3 regions of the Bradyrhizobium sp. USDA 3397 genome follow, and region 1 is predicted to be linked to each of the others. Evidence: predicted binding sites of a transcription regulator. Region 1 holds the regulator's gene; each other region holds the start of a gene.
What was found. The regulator PhoB, encoded in region 1, activates phosphate uptake and scavenging genes when phosphate is short. The targets are predictions, from matches to a motif close to TGTCATNNANCTGTCAT.
Positions count from the first base shown of each region.

Region 2: a site for PhoB is predicted at 1,516-1,532, ahead of ACVWYQ_RS12910 (ExeM/NucH family extracellular endonuclease). Genes of this name have one in related genera too.
Region 3: a site for PhoB is predicted at 2,006-2,022, ahead of ACVWYQ_RS02415 (RNA degradosome polyphosphate kinase). Genes of this name have one in related genera too.

Region 1 is NZ_JBSSDS010000001.1:5,532,749-5,536,021, reverse strand. Features, by position in the region: gene ACVWYQ_RS25520 (acetylornithine transaminase) at 1-44, opposite strand, end outside; gene ACVWYQ_RS25515 (GcrA family cell cycle regulator) at 505-1,017, shown strand; gene phoB (phosphate regulon transcriptional regulator PhoB) at 1,309-2,016, opposite strand; gene phoU (phosphate signaling complex protein PhoU) at 2,039-2,755, opposite strand; gene pstB (phosphate ABC transporter ATP-binding protein PstB) at 2,767-3,273, opposite strand, start outside.
Region 2 is NZ_JBSSDS010000001.1:2,717,266-2,720,538, reverse strand. Features, by position in the region: gene ACVWYQ_RS12915 (type I secretion system permease/ATPase) at 1-1,155, opposite strand, end outside; gene ACVWYQ_RS12910 (ExeM/NucH family extracellular endonuclease) at 1,654-3,273, shown strand, end outside.
Region 3 is NZ_JBSSDS010000001.1:516,763-520,035, reverse strand. Features, by position in the region: gene purM (phosphoribosylformylglycinamidine cyclo-ligase) at 1-481, opposite strand, end outside; gene ACVWYQ_RS02425 (CDP-alcohol phosphatidyltransferase family protein) at 637-1,179, shown strand; gene ACVWYQ_RS02420 (P-loop NTPase family protein) at 1,272-1,949, shown strand; gene ACVWYQ_RS02415 (RNA degradosome polyphosphate kinase) at 2,096-3,273, shown strand, end outside.

The sequences.
Region 1 (3,273 bases):
CTGGCGAAAACGGGGAGCAAATGCGGCGCTGCGCTGTTAGTCATGACGTCACTTGAATGTTGCGGACGGTGTGAGGGCATGCATTGCGCGACGCACCATCGACCGGCCCCGGAAAACGAAACGTGCCGCCTTTTAAGGGCGGCACGTGGCACTATCTTATGCCTGGCAAGACGGGTGTCAATGCCGCCCGGAAAGCCTCGCGAAACGCTGATTCCGTAGTCTTGCGGTGCCGATTTTGCGGGTTTTTCACCACGGAACATGTGGAAGCGAGTCGGCGGACTCTTGCGCGGGAGTCACGCCATATTGTAGCGTTTGGACTGTCAGATACGACATCTCGTGCAGCAGTTCTGATCCCAGAAGTCCTCATGTACCGGCGTAAACGTTCGGGCGTCTTGAGCGCGCCCGGCGAGCCTTAAGGGATTCTGACGGCACGGGTTTTTCAAGGCTAAAGCATTCGCTGCGAAGGCCCCAGGATGGCAGGCGCGCAGCGAGGGAAAGGGTGCAATGACGGTTTTGACCTGGTCCGATGATCGCGTCGAGCAGCTGAAGAAGCTCTGGGAGGCCGGACTTTCGGCCAGCCAGATCGCGGCGGAGCTCGGCAATGTGACCCGCAATGCCGTGATCGGCAAGGTGCACCGGCTCGGCCTGTCCGGCCGCGCCAAGAGCCCTTCATCGGCAGCGCCGCGGCCGCGCAAGGCACGGCCCGCGCAGCACATGATGCGGGTGACCCGCCCCGTCGCGCGCGGCAACACCGCGCTGGCGCAGGCCTTCGAGGTCGAGTTGGAAGCCGAGCCGGTTACCTACGACAACGTGGTGCCGATGAGCCAGCGGCTGTCGCTGCTGGAATTGAACGAGGCGACCTGCCACTGGCCGGTCGGCGATCCATCGAGCCCGGATTTCTTCTTCTGCGGCGGCAAGGCGCTCTCAGGCCTGCCCTACTGCGCCCAGCATTCGCGCGTGGCCTATCAGCCCGCAGCGGACCGCCGTCGCGCAGCACCGAAGCCGGGCACGCGGTGAGCTCGCGATTTCATTGATTGCCAGGACAGCAGCCGTCACACGATGACGGCTCCAATTATTCGGTGTCATCCCCGCCTAGTGCGCGATTGCGCACGGGGAGCGGGGATCCATAACCACAGGGCGCGGTGATTGCGCGAGATGGTTACTGCGAGTCTTCGCCAGACCACGTACTATCGTTGATCGCGGCGAGCGCGAGCGCTCGCGCTGAGATCCCGGGCTCGCGCTGCGCGCGCCCCGGGATGACGGTCGAGATCGGCGCCGCAGTTCGCCAAACCAGCTGTCGCTGGCGCTTTATGTCTGCTCAGCCTTCGCAAAGCGATCGTCCAGCGCGTAGCCGGCGCCGCGGACGGTGCGGATCGGGTCCTGCTCGCGGCCGAGATTGAGCAGCTTGCGCAGGCGGCCGATATGGACGTCGACGGTGCGCTCGTCGATGTAAATGTCGCGGCCCCAGACGCTGTCGAGCAGCTGCTCGCGCGAGAACACGCGGCCGGGATGCTCCAGGAAGAACTCCAGCAGGCGATATTCGGTCGGGCCGAGATCGATCGGCCGGCCTGAGCGCGCCACGCGGCGCTTGTCGCGGTCGAGCTCGATATCGCCATAGGCGAGCACGGTGGCGAGGCGCTCGGGACTCGCACGCCTGAGCAGACCCTTCACGCGCGCAAGCAGCTCCGGCACCGAGAACGGCTTGACGATGTAATCATCCGCGCCGGTCGCAAGCCCGCGCACCCGCTCGCTCTCCTCGCCGCGCGCGGTGAGCATGATGATCGGCAGCTGCTTGGTCTCGGGGCGGGTCCGAAGCCGCCGGCACAGCTCGATGCCCGACAGGCCCGGCAGCATCCAGTCGAGCACGATCAGATCGGGAATGTGCTCCTTGAGGCGGGTGTCGGCGTCATCGCCGCGCATCACCGTCTCGACGTCATAGCCGTCGCCTTCGAGGTTGTAGCGAAGAAGCTCGGTGAGAGCTTCCTCGTCCTCAACCACCATAATGCGTGCGCCCATGTTGTCGTCGCTCCTTAAGTCGTCAGGTGTTCGGCACCGTCGTGGCGAAGGTCGTCATGTCGCCCTTCGGCCGCTTGTCGGTGATCGCCTGGCCCTCGATCATGTAGAACACGGTCTCGGCGATGTTGGTGGCGTGATCGCCGATCCGCTCGATGTTCTTGGCACAGAACATCAGGTGGATGCAGAACGAGATGTTGCGCGGATCCTCCATCATGTAGGTGAGGAGCTCGCGGAACAGCGAGGTGCAGATGGCGTCGACTTCCTCGTCGCCCTTCCACACTGCCATCGCCGCCGGCAGGTCGTGCGCGGCATAGGCGTCCAGCACCGACTTGACCTGCTGCTGCACGAGGTCGGTCATGTGCTCCAGGCCGCGGAACAGCTTGAGCGGATGGAAATCCGTCTCCAGCGCCGCGACGCGCTTGCCCATGTTCTTGGCGAGATCGCCGATGCGCTCGAGATCGGTCGCAACGCGCATGGCGCCGACGATCTCGCGCAGGTCGACGGCCATCGGCTGGCGGCGGGCGATGGTGAGAACGGCGCGCTCCTCGATGCGCTTCTGCAGCGCGTCGAGCTCGGCGTCGGTCGTGACGACGCGCTGGCCGAGCGCGACGTCGCGGCGGATCAGCGCGTCGACGGAATCGACGATCATGCGTTCGGCGATGCCGCCCATCTCGGCGACCAGGCGGGTGAGCTCCTGAAGATCGCTGTCGAAGGCCTTTACGGTATGTTCAGAACCCATGTTCCGTCTCCTCAGCCGAACCGGCCGGTGATGTAATCCTGCGTGCGCCGATCGCTCGGCGACGTGAAGATCTTGCTGGTGTCATCGAACTCGATCAACTCGCCGAGATACATGAAGGCGGTCTTGTCGGAGACGCGCGCCGCCTGCTGCATGTTGTGGGTCACGATCGCGATCGTGTAGTTCTCGGACAATTCCTGGATCAGCTCTTCGACCTTGGCGGTCGAGATCGGGTCGAGCGCCGAGCAAGGCTCGTCGAACAAGATCACCTCGGGCCGCACCGCGACGGTGCGGGCGATGCAGAGGCGCTGCTGCTGGCCGCCGGAGAGCGACAGGCCGGAGGCATTGAGCTTGTCCTTGACCTCGTTCCACAGCGCGCCGCCGCGCAGCGCCTTCTCGACGCGGCCGTCCATCTCGGACTTGGAGATCTTCTCGTAGAGACGAATGCCGAAGGCGATGTTCTCGTAGATCGTCATCGGGAACGGCGTCGGCTTCTGGAACACCATGCCGACCCGGGCACG
Region 2 (3,273 bases), 2.8 Mb from region 1:
GACCAGCGCCCGTGCCAGCGTCGATTTGCCGGCGGCTGACGGGCCAATAATGCCGACTGCCTGGCCGGCTTCGAGTGCGAACGAGGCGTTGTGCACGATCGCGGTGGTGCCGCCGGGGGCGGCGATTGTGACCTGCTCGACCGTGAGCCGATGGACGGCGCGTTCGGGCGCGACGTCAGGGTTCGAGGCGTCGCCCTTGCCCAGAGCGGCACGAAGTCGTTGGCTCGCCTGTCGCGCGCCGATGAACGGTCGCCAGATGGAGATCGCCAGTTCCACCGGCGCGAGCGCGCGGCTGCCCATGATCGACGCGGCGATCATCACGCCGCCGCTGGCCAGCCCCTCGATCACCAGATAGGCGCCGAGGCCGAGCAGCGCCGATTGCAGCATGAAGCGCAGCGTCTTTGATAACGCGCCGAGCGATCCGGCGATGTCCGCGTTGCGTTGCTGCGCGGCGACGAGATCTTCGTTGGCGGCGCCCATCCGGTCGATCAACCGCTGCTCCATGCCCAGCGCGGCCACGATTTCGGCGTTGCGCCGACCCGCTTCAAGCTGGACGCCGCGGATTGCGCCGGCACGCGAGGCGTCCCGGGTCGGCGCCCGCGTCAGCACCTCGGTGAGCAGCGCGATCCCGAACAGCAGCACCGCGCCCACGACCAGCGTCCAGCCGAGATAAGGATGCAGGAGAAAGCAGCCGGCGAGATACAGTGGCATCCACGGCAAGTCGAACAAGGTGGTCGGGCCGAGCCCGGAGAGGAACGACCGGACCGAGTCCAGATCGTGCGACAATTGCAGGCCGCGATTCGCGCCGCCGCGCAGCGGCCCGCGCAGGATATTGCAGACGACCGGTTGCCACAGCGCCGCGTGCAGCGCCGATCCGATCCGGGTCAGAATGCGCTGACGCAACAGATCGAACAGCCCTTGCATCGCATAAGCCGCCGCCACCGCGATCGACAGCGCGATCAAGGTCGGAATGCTGTGCGATGGAATGACCCGGTCGTACACCTGCAGCATGTAGATCGAACCGGTGAGCATCAGCAGATTGAGCACCGCCGAGAACAGTCCCACCGTCAAAAAGGCCGTTCTGCAGGAGGCGATCGCGGCCGACGCGAGATCGCCGGACGCGGGAGTCGACGCGGAGGACGTTGCTGCGCTCATGACACTCAATTCAGAAACGACGTCGGACCGCCACCGTCGGATGCGGTCGGCGTTCGTTAGCGAGGTTCAACGTCAGGCGCATGACAAAGCGACCGCTACGAAAACGCGAGCGGTTCCAACGAGGCGGCGATGCTCTGCGGCGAAACGCCGCCTTGGTTCGAAAGTCGGCCGCGCAGACCGGCAATCGAACCTGGCGTGGTCGCTCCTCGCGGCGGGCTGATTGAGCTGTCACGCGATGACCCATTGGCAACTGCCGCCGGCCGAGAGGTCGAGCGCGCCTCCGCGCGCAAAGCTGGTAGTTGGTTCTCTCGGTCTTCGCGGGGCTCTTCGGGTGGCGACTTCACCGGCCCGTTAAGAAGCAGTCACCGATCTGTTGTCATCTGCGTTCTATCAACTCAGTAACGATACGTTAACCATCGGCCGTCTGGACCACGCCCTCGCGCATGCCGTGAGGCGGTGATCTGCGACGTCTTCTCTCAAGCGCTGGAGTGGCCATAAATGTCGACAAACCCTCATGTCCTGGCGAACGGCGATTTCCTGCAGGATTGGTCCAATACCGGCCTTGTCACGACCAACGATGACTGGTCGGGGGTCGCATCGATCGTCGGCTATCTCGGCAACGAGGTCGTTTCGGCCACCGGGGTGGACGCGCGTACGGCTAGCGGACCGTCGTCAGGAGATGTCGACGTCGTCGCCAACCAAACCAACACCGCCATCACCAACGGCGGTGTGGCCGAGTTCCAGATCGCCAACCCGACAGTGGCGCTGAACGGTTCCAACAGTGCGGATGCCCCCGGCCTCGTGATCCATCTCGACGCCACCGACCGCAAGGATGTCCGGCTGAGCTTCAACGCACGCGACCTCGACGCCAGCACGGACGACTCTGCACAGCAGATCAACGTGCAGTACCGGCTCGGTTCGAGTGGGCCGTGGACCAATGTTCCCGGCGGTTACGCTGCTGACGTCACCACCGGCGGTGCCGCGACTCAGGTGACACCGTTCGATCTGCTGCTGCCTGACGCCGTCAACGGCCGCAGCGACCTCCAGGTTCGCATTCTCACCACCAACGCCGTCGGCAATGACGAGTGGGTCGGCATCGACGACATCCGCGTCACCAGTTCGTCCGAATCGGCGATCGAAATGCAGCACGTCGCATTCGCGCCGGATTCGCTTACGGTGTCGCATGACGAAGGTAGCAGCGGTCCGACCGTCTTTCAGTTCACCGTTGAGCGCAGCGGCGGCACCACGGGCAACGTCGCGTTCTCGGGAACGATCGCTTCGGCACAGACCGATGCGGCCGACTATGTCGGCGGCGAGCCGGTCAGCTTCAGCGGCAGCATCGCGGCGGGAGAGACCTCCGCGGTCGTGACCGTTACCGTCGCCGGCGACACCGACAATGAGGCGAACGAGAGCTTCACGCTGACGCTGCAGAACGTTTCCAATTCGGCGGCCGTGACCACCACGATCGGCAGCGCTGCGACGGCGACCGGCACCATCGTCAATGACGACATCGGCATCACCAAGATCAGCGCGATTCAGGGCAGCGGAGGCAGCAGCGCCATGGTCGGTCAGATTGTGACCGTCGAAGCCATCGTGGTTGGCGACTTCCAGAACGGCGATGCCGACGCCGGCCGCAATCTCAACGGCTTCTATCTCCAGGAGGAGACTACCGATTCCGACGGCAACTTGCTGACCTCCGAGGCGATCTTCGTGTACGGCGGCGCCACCGACGTCAAAATCGGCGACCGGGTCCGCGTCACCGGCTCGATCAGCGAATATTTCGGCCTGACCGAGCTCACCGCGAGCAGCATTTCGGTCGTTCAGGCCGGCGCGGTGGCCGACATTGACACGATGGCGACGCAGATCGACCTGCCGACGATGGGCACGACGCTGAGCCAGGACGGCGACTACCAGCCCGATCTTGAAGCCTATGAAGGCATGCTGGTCACGATTCCGGAGACCCTGACCGTCACCGAGCAGTTCAATCTCGACCGTTTCAACGAGATCAAGCTTGTGGCGGGCGAACGGCCCGAACAGTTCACGCAGGAGAACGCGCCCGACGCCGCCGCCTACCAGGCGTATCTGGCCGAGCTTGGTGCTCGCACCATCACCTATGAC
Region 3 (3,273 bases), 5.0 Mb from region 1:
AGCCGCCGAGATCGTAATCGCCGTCCTTGTAGAGGCCGGGCATCTCGGCGGTCTCCCCGCCGATCAAAGCGCAGCCGGATTCGCGGCATCCCTCCGCAACGCCCGCGACGATGGCGGCCGTGGCCTCGGGGTCGAGCTTGCCGCAGGCGAAATAGTCCAGGAAAAACAGCGGCTCGGCGCCCTGCACCACGAGGTCGTTGACGCTCATGGCGACGAGGTCGATGCCGATGCCGCCATGCAGGCCGGTCTCGATCGCGATCTTGACCTTGGTGCCGACGCCGTCGGTCGCGGCCACCAGGACCGGGTCCTTGAAGCCGGCCGCCTTGAGGTCGAACAGGCCGCCGAAGCCGCCGATCTCGGCATCGGCGCCCGGCCGCGCCGTGGCGCGCACCATCGGCTTGATCAGGTCGACCAGGCGGTTGCCCGCGTCGATATCGACGCCTGAATCGGCGTAAGTGAGGCCGTTTTTGCGGTCGGTCATGCCCGATTTCCAGTGGGTTTGCGGCTGGTTACGTCGAATTCCGGGGACGCGCAATGGCTCGCATGGCGTTCCCCGCTATACTATGTAGACATATCAACCGGTTCAGCCTGCCACGGGCCGGATTTGAGGTCAGAACCGGTGCCGGGAAGCGCTGCGTGAGTATTCCGAATATCATTACCCTGGGCCGCATCATGCTGGTCCCGATCATCGTCTGGGCCATCGTGTCGAGCCAAATGGAGGTGGCGTTCGCCGTCTTCCTGATCGCCGGCATCAGCGATGCCGTGGACGGCTTTTTGGCCAAGCGCTTCAACATGACGAGCGAGCTCGGCGCGCTGCTCGATCCGCTCGCCGACAAAGCGCTGCTGGTCTCGATCTACATGGCGCTCGGCATCTGGGGCGCGATCCCGCGCTGGATCGTGATCCTGGTGGTCTCGCGCGACATCATGATTGTCGCCGCCGTGATCGTGTCCTGGCTGTTCGACCGGCCGGTCGAGATGAAGCCGTCGAAAGTCTCCAAGCTCAACACGGTGGCACAAGTAGCGTTCGCAGCTTTGGTGCTGGCGGCGCTTGCCTTCGGCTTCAAGCCCGCGCCTTATGATATCATCCTGATGGGTCTCGTCACGGTCTTCACGCTCTCCTCCGTGTCGCTCTATCTCGTCGAGTGGCTGCGGCACATGAGCACGATCGAGGCCAAATGAGCGGGGAAGCGGCCCAGCAAAAGGCCAAGTCCCGCACCATCAAGTCGAATCTCTACAAGCGGGCCGGCGCGCCGGCATGGAGCAGAGCAAGCGTGGCAGGCCGCGTTCATCCCCGACAATTGGCGTTTGCGCTTCCGCATGCGGAGAGCCTCAGCCGGGACAACTTCCTCGAGGGCCCCGCCAATGCGGCCGGTCTCGGCCTCATCGACGGTTGGCCGGAATGGCCGAACCGGATCATGTCGCTGGCGGGCCCGGAGGGAAGCGGCAAGAGCCATCTCGCCGCGATCTGGGCCGAGGAAGCTGGCGCCCGCTCGACCACCGGCAATGCGCTGACCGCGACGGACGTGCCCGGCGCGCTCGCCACCGGCGCGCTGGTGGTCGAGGATCTCAAGGCTGGGGACTTCGACGAGCGTGCCCTGTTTCATCTGATGAACCTCGCCCGCGAGGACGGCGCCTACGTCCTGTTCACCGGCCGCGAGGCGCCGGCCGCGCTTCCCATCGAGCTTCGCGACCTACGCTCGCGCCTGCGGGCCGTTCCGGCGGTTGCGCTGATGCCGCCCGACGACCAGCTGTTCCGCGGCCTCATCGTCAAGTTCTGCGCCGACCGCCAGCTCAATGTGGACGAGAGCGTGGTCGGCTATCTCGCGACGCGCCTGGAACGGTCCTCGGCCGCCGCCCGGCGGGCCGTCGAGCTGCTCGACAGTGAAGCCCTGCGGCTCGGCCGTCCCGTCACCCGGGCGCTGGCCGCCGAGCTGCTCCGGGACGCCTGACCGGCTCGCAGGCCTCCCCGAAGTCCGCTTGACGCGGCGCGGGGGCGGAACATCAATGTCATCGAAACGTCATCGCTCTAACACATGCTCCCGCCGATTTTTGCGCTTGAGTCGCAATTGGGGTGAACTGGATGGACCGACTTCTGATGGACTCTGCGCAAGCTGTTGAAACGAAAGAGAAAGCCCCGGAATCCGAGAGCCTTCCGGCCATCGCGTCCAGTCCCGAGCGGTTCATCAACCGCGAGCTGTCCTGGCTGCATTTCAATCGCCGCGTCCTGGAGGAATCGGTCAACCCGAGCCACCCCGTGCTGGAGCGGGTGCGATTCCTGTCGATTTCAGCGAATAACCTCGACGAGTTCTTCATGGTTCGCGTCGCCGGCATCAAGGCCCAGGTCCGCGAGGGCATCGCCGAGCGCAGCCCCGACGGCCTGACGCCGTCCGAGCAGCTCGCGCTAATCAACCGCACCGTCTCCCAGCTCGCCTCCGACCAGCAGGCGATCTGGCGCGACCTGCGCGCCACGTTGGCCGAGGTCGGCATCGTGCTGGTGGACGGCAAGGACGTCAGCAAGGCGGAACGGACCTGGATCGAGGACTACTTCCTCCACAACGTGTTCCCTCTCCTGACCCCGCTCGCGATCGATCCGGCCCACCCCTTCCCGTTCATTCCGAGCCTCGGCTTCACCATCGCGCTGCAGCTCACGCGCGCCGCCGACGGCAAGCAGATGAACGCGCTGATCCGCATGCCCGGCAAGATCGACCGCTTCATCCGCCTGCCAGCGGATGGCACGGTGCGCCTGATCTCGCTGGAGCAGGCCACCGCCCTGTTCATCAACCGCCTGTTCCCCGGCTACAATCTGCACGGCCAAGGCGCCTTCCGGATCATCCGCGACTCCGAGCTCGAAATCGAGGAGGAGGCCGAAGATCTCGTCCGCCTGTTCGAGACCGCGCTGAAGCGCCGCCGCCGCGGATCGGTGATCCGGCTCGAGATCGACGCCAAGATGCCGGAGCAGCTGCGCAGCTTCGTGCAGCACGCGCTCTCCGCCGCCGACGACGAGATCTTCCTGGTCGACGGCGTGCAGGCGATGAACGAGCTCTCGCAGCTCACCCGCCTCGACCGGCCCGACCTCGAATTCACCCCTTACGTGCCGCGCCACCCCGAACGCGTGCGCGAGCATGGCGGCGACATCTTCGCCGCGATCCGGCAAAAGGACCTCATCGTCCACCATCCCTACGAGTCGTTCGACGTCGTCGTGCAATTCCTGCAGCAGGCCACGCGCGACCCCGACGTCGTTGCGATCAAGCAGACGCTCTACCGCACCTCCAA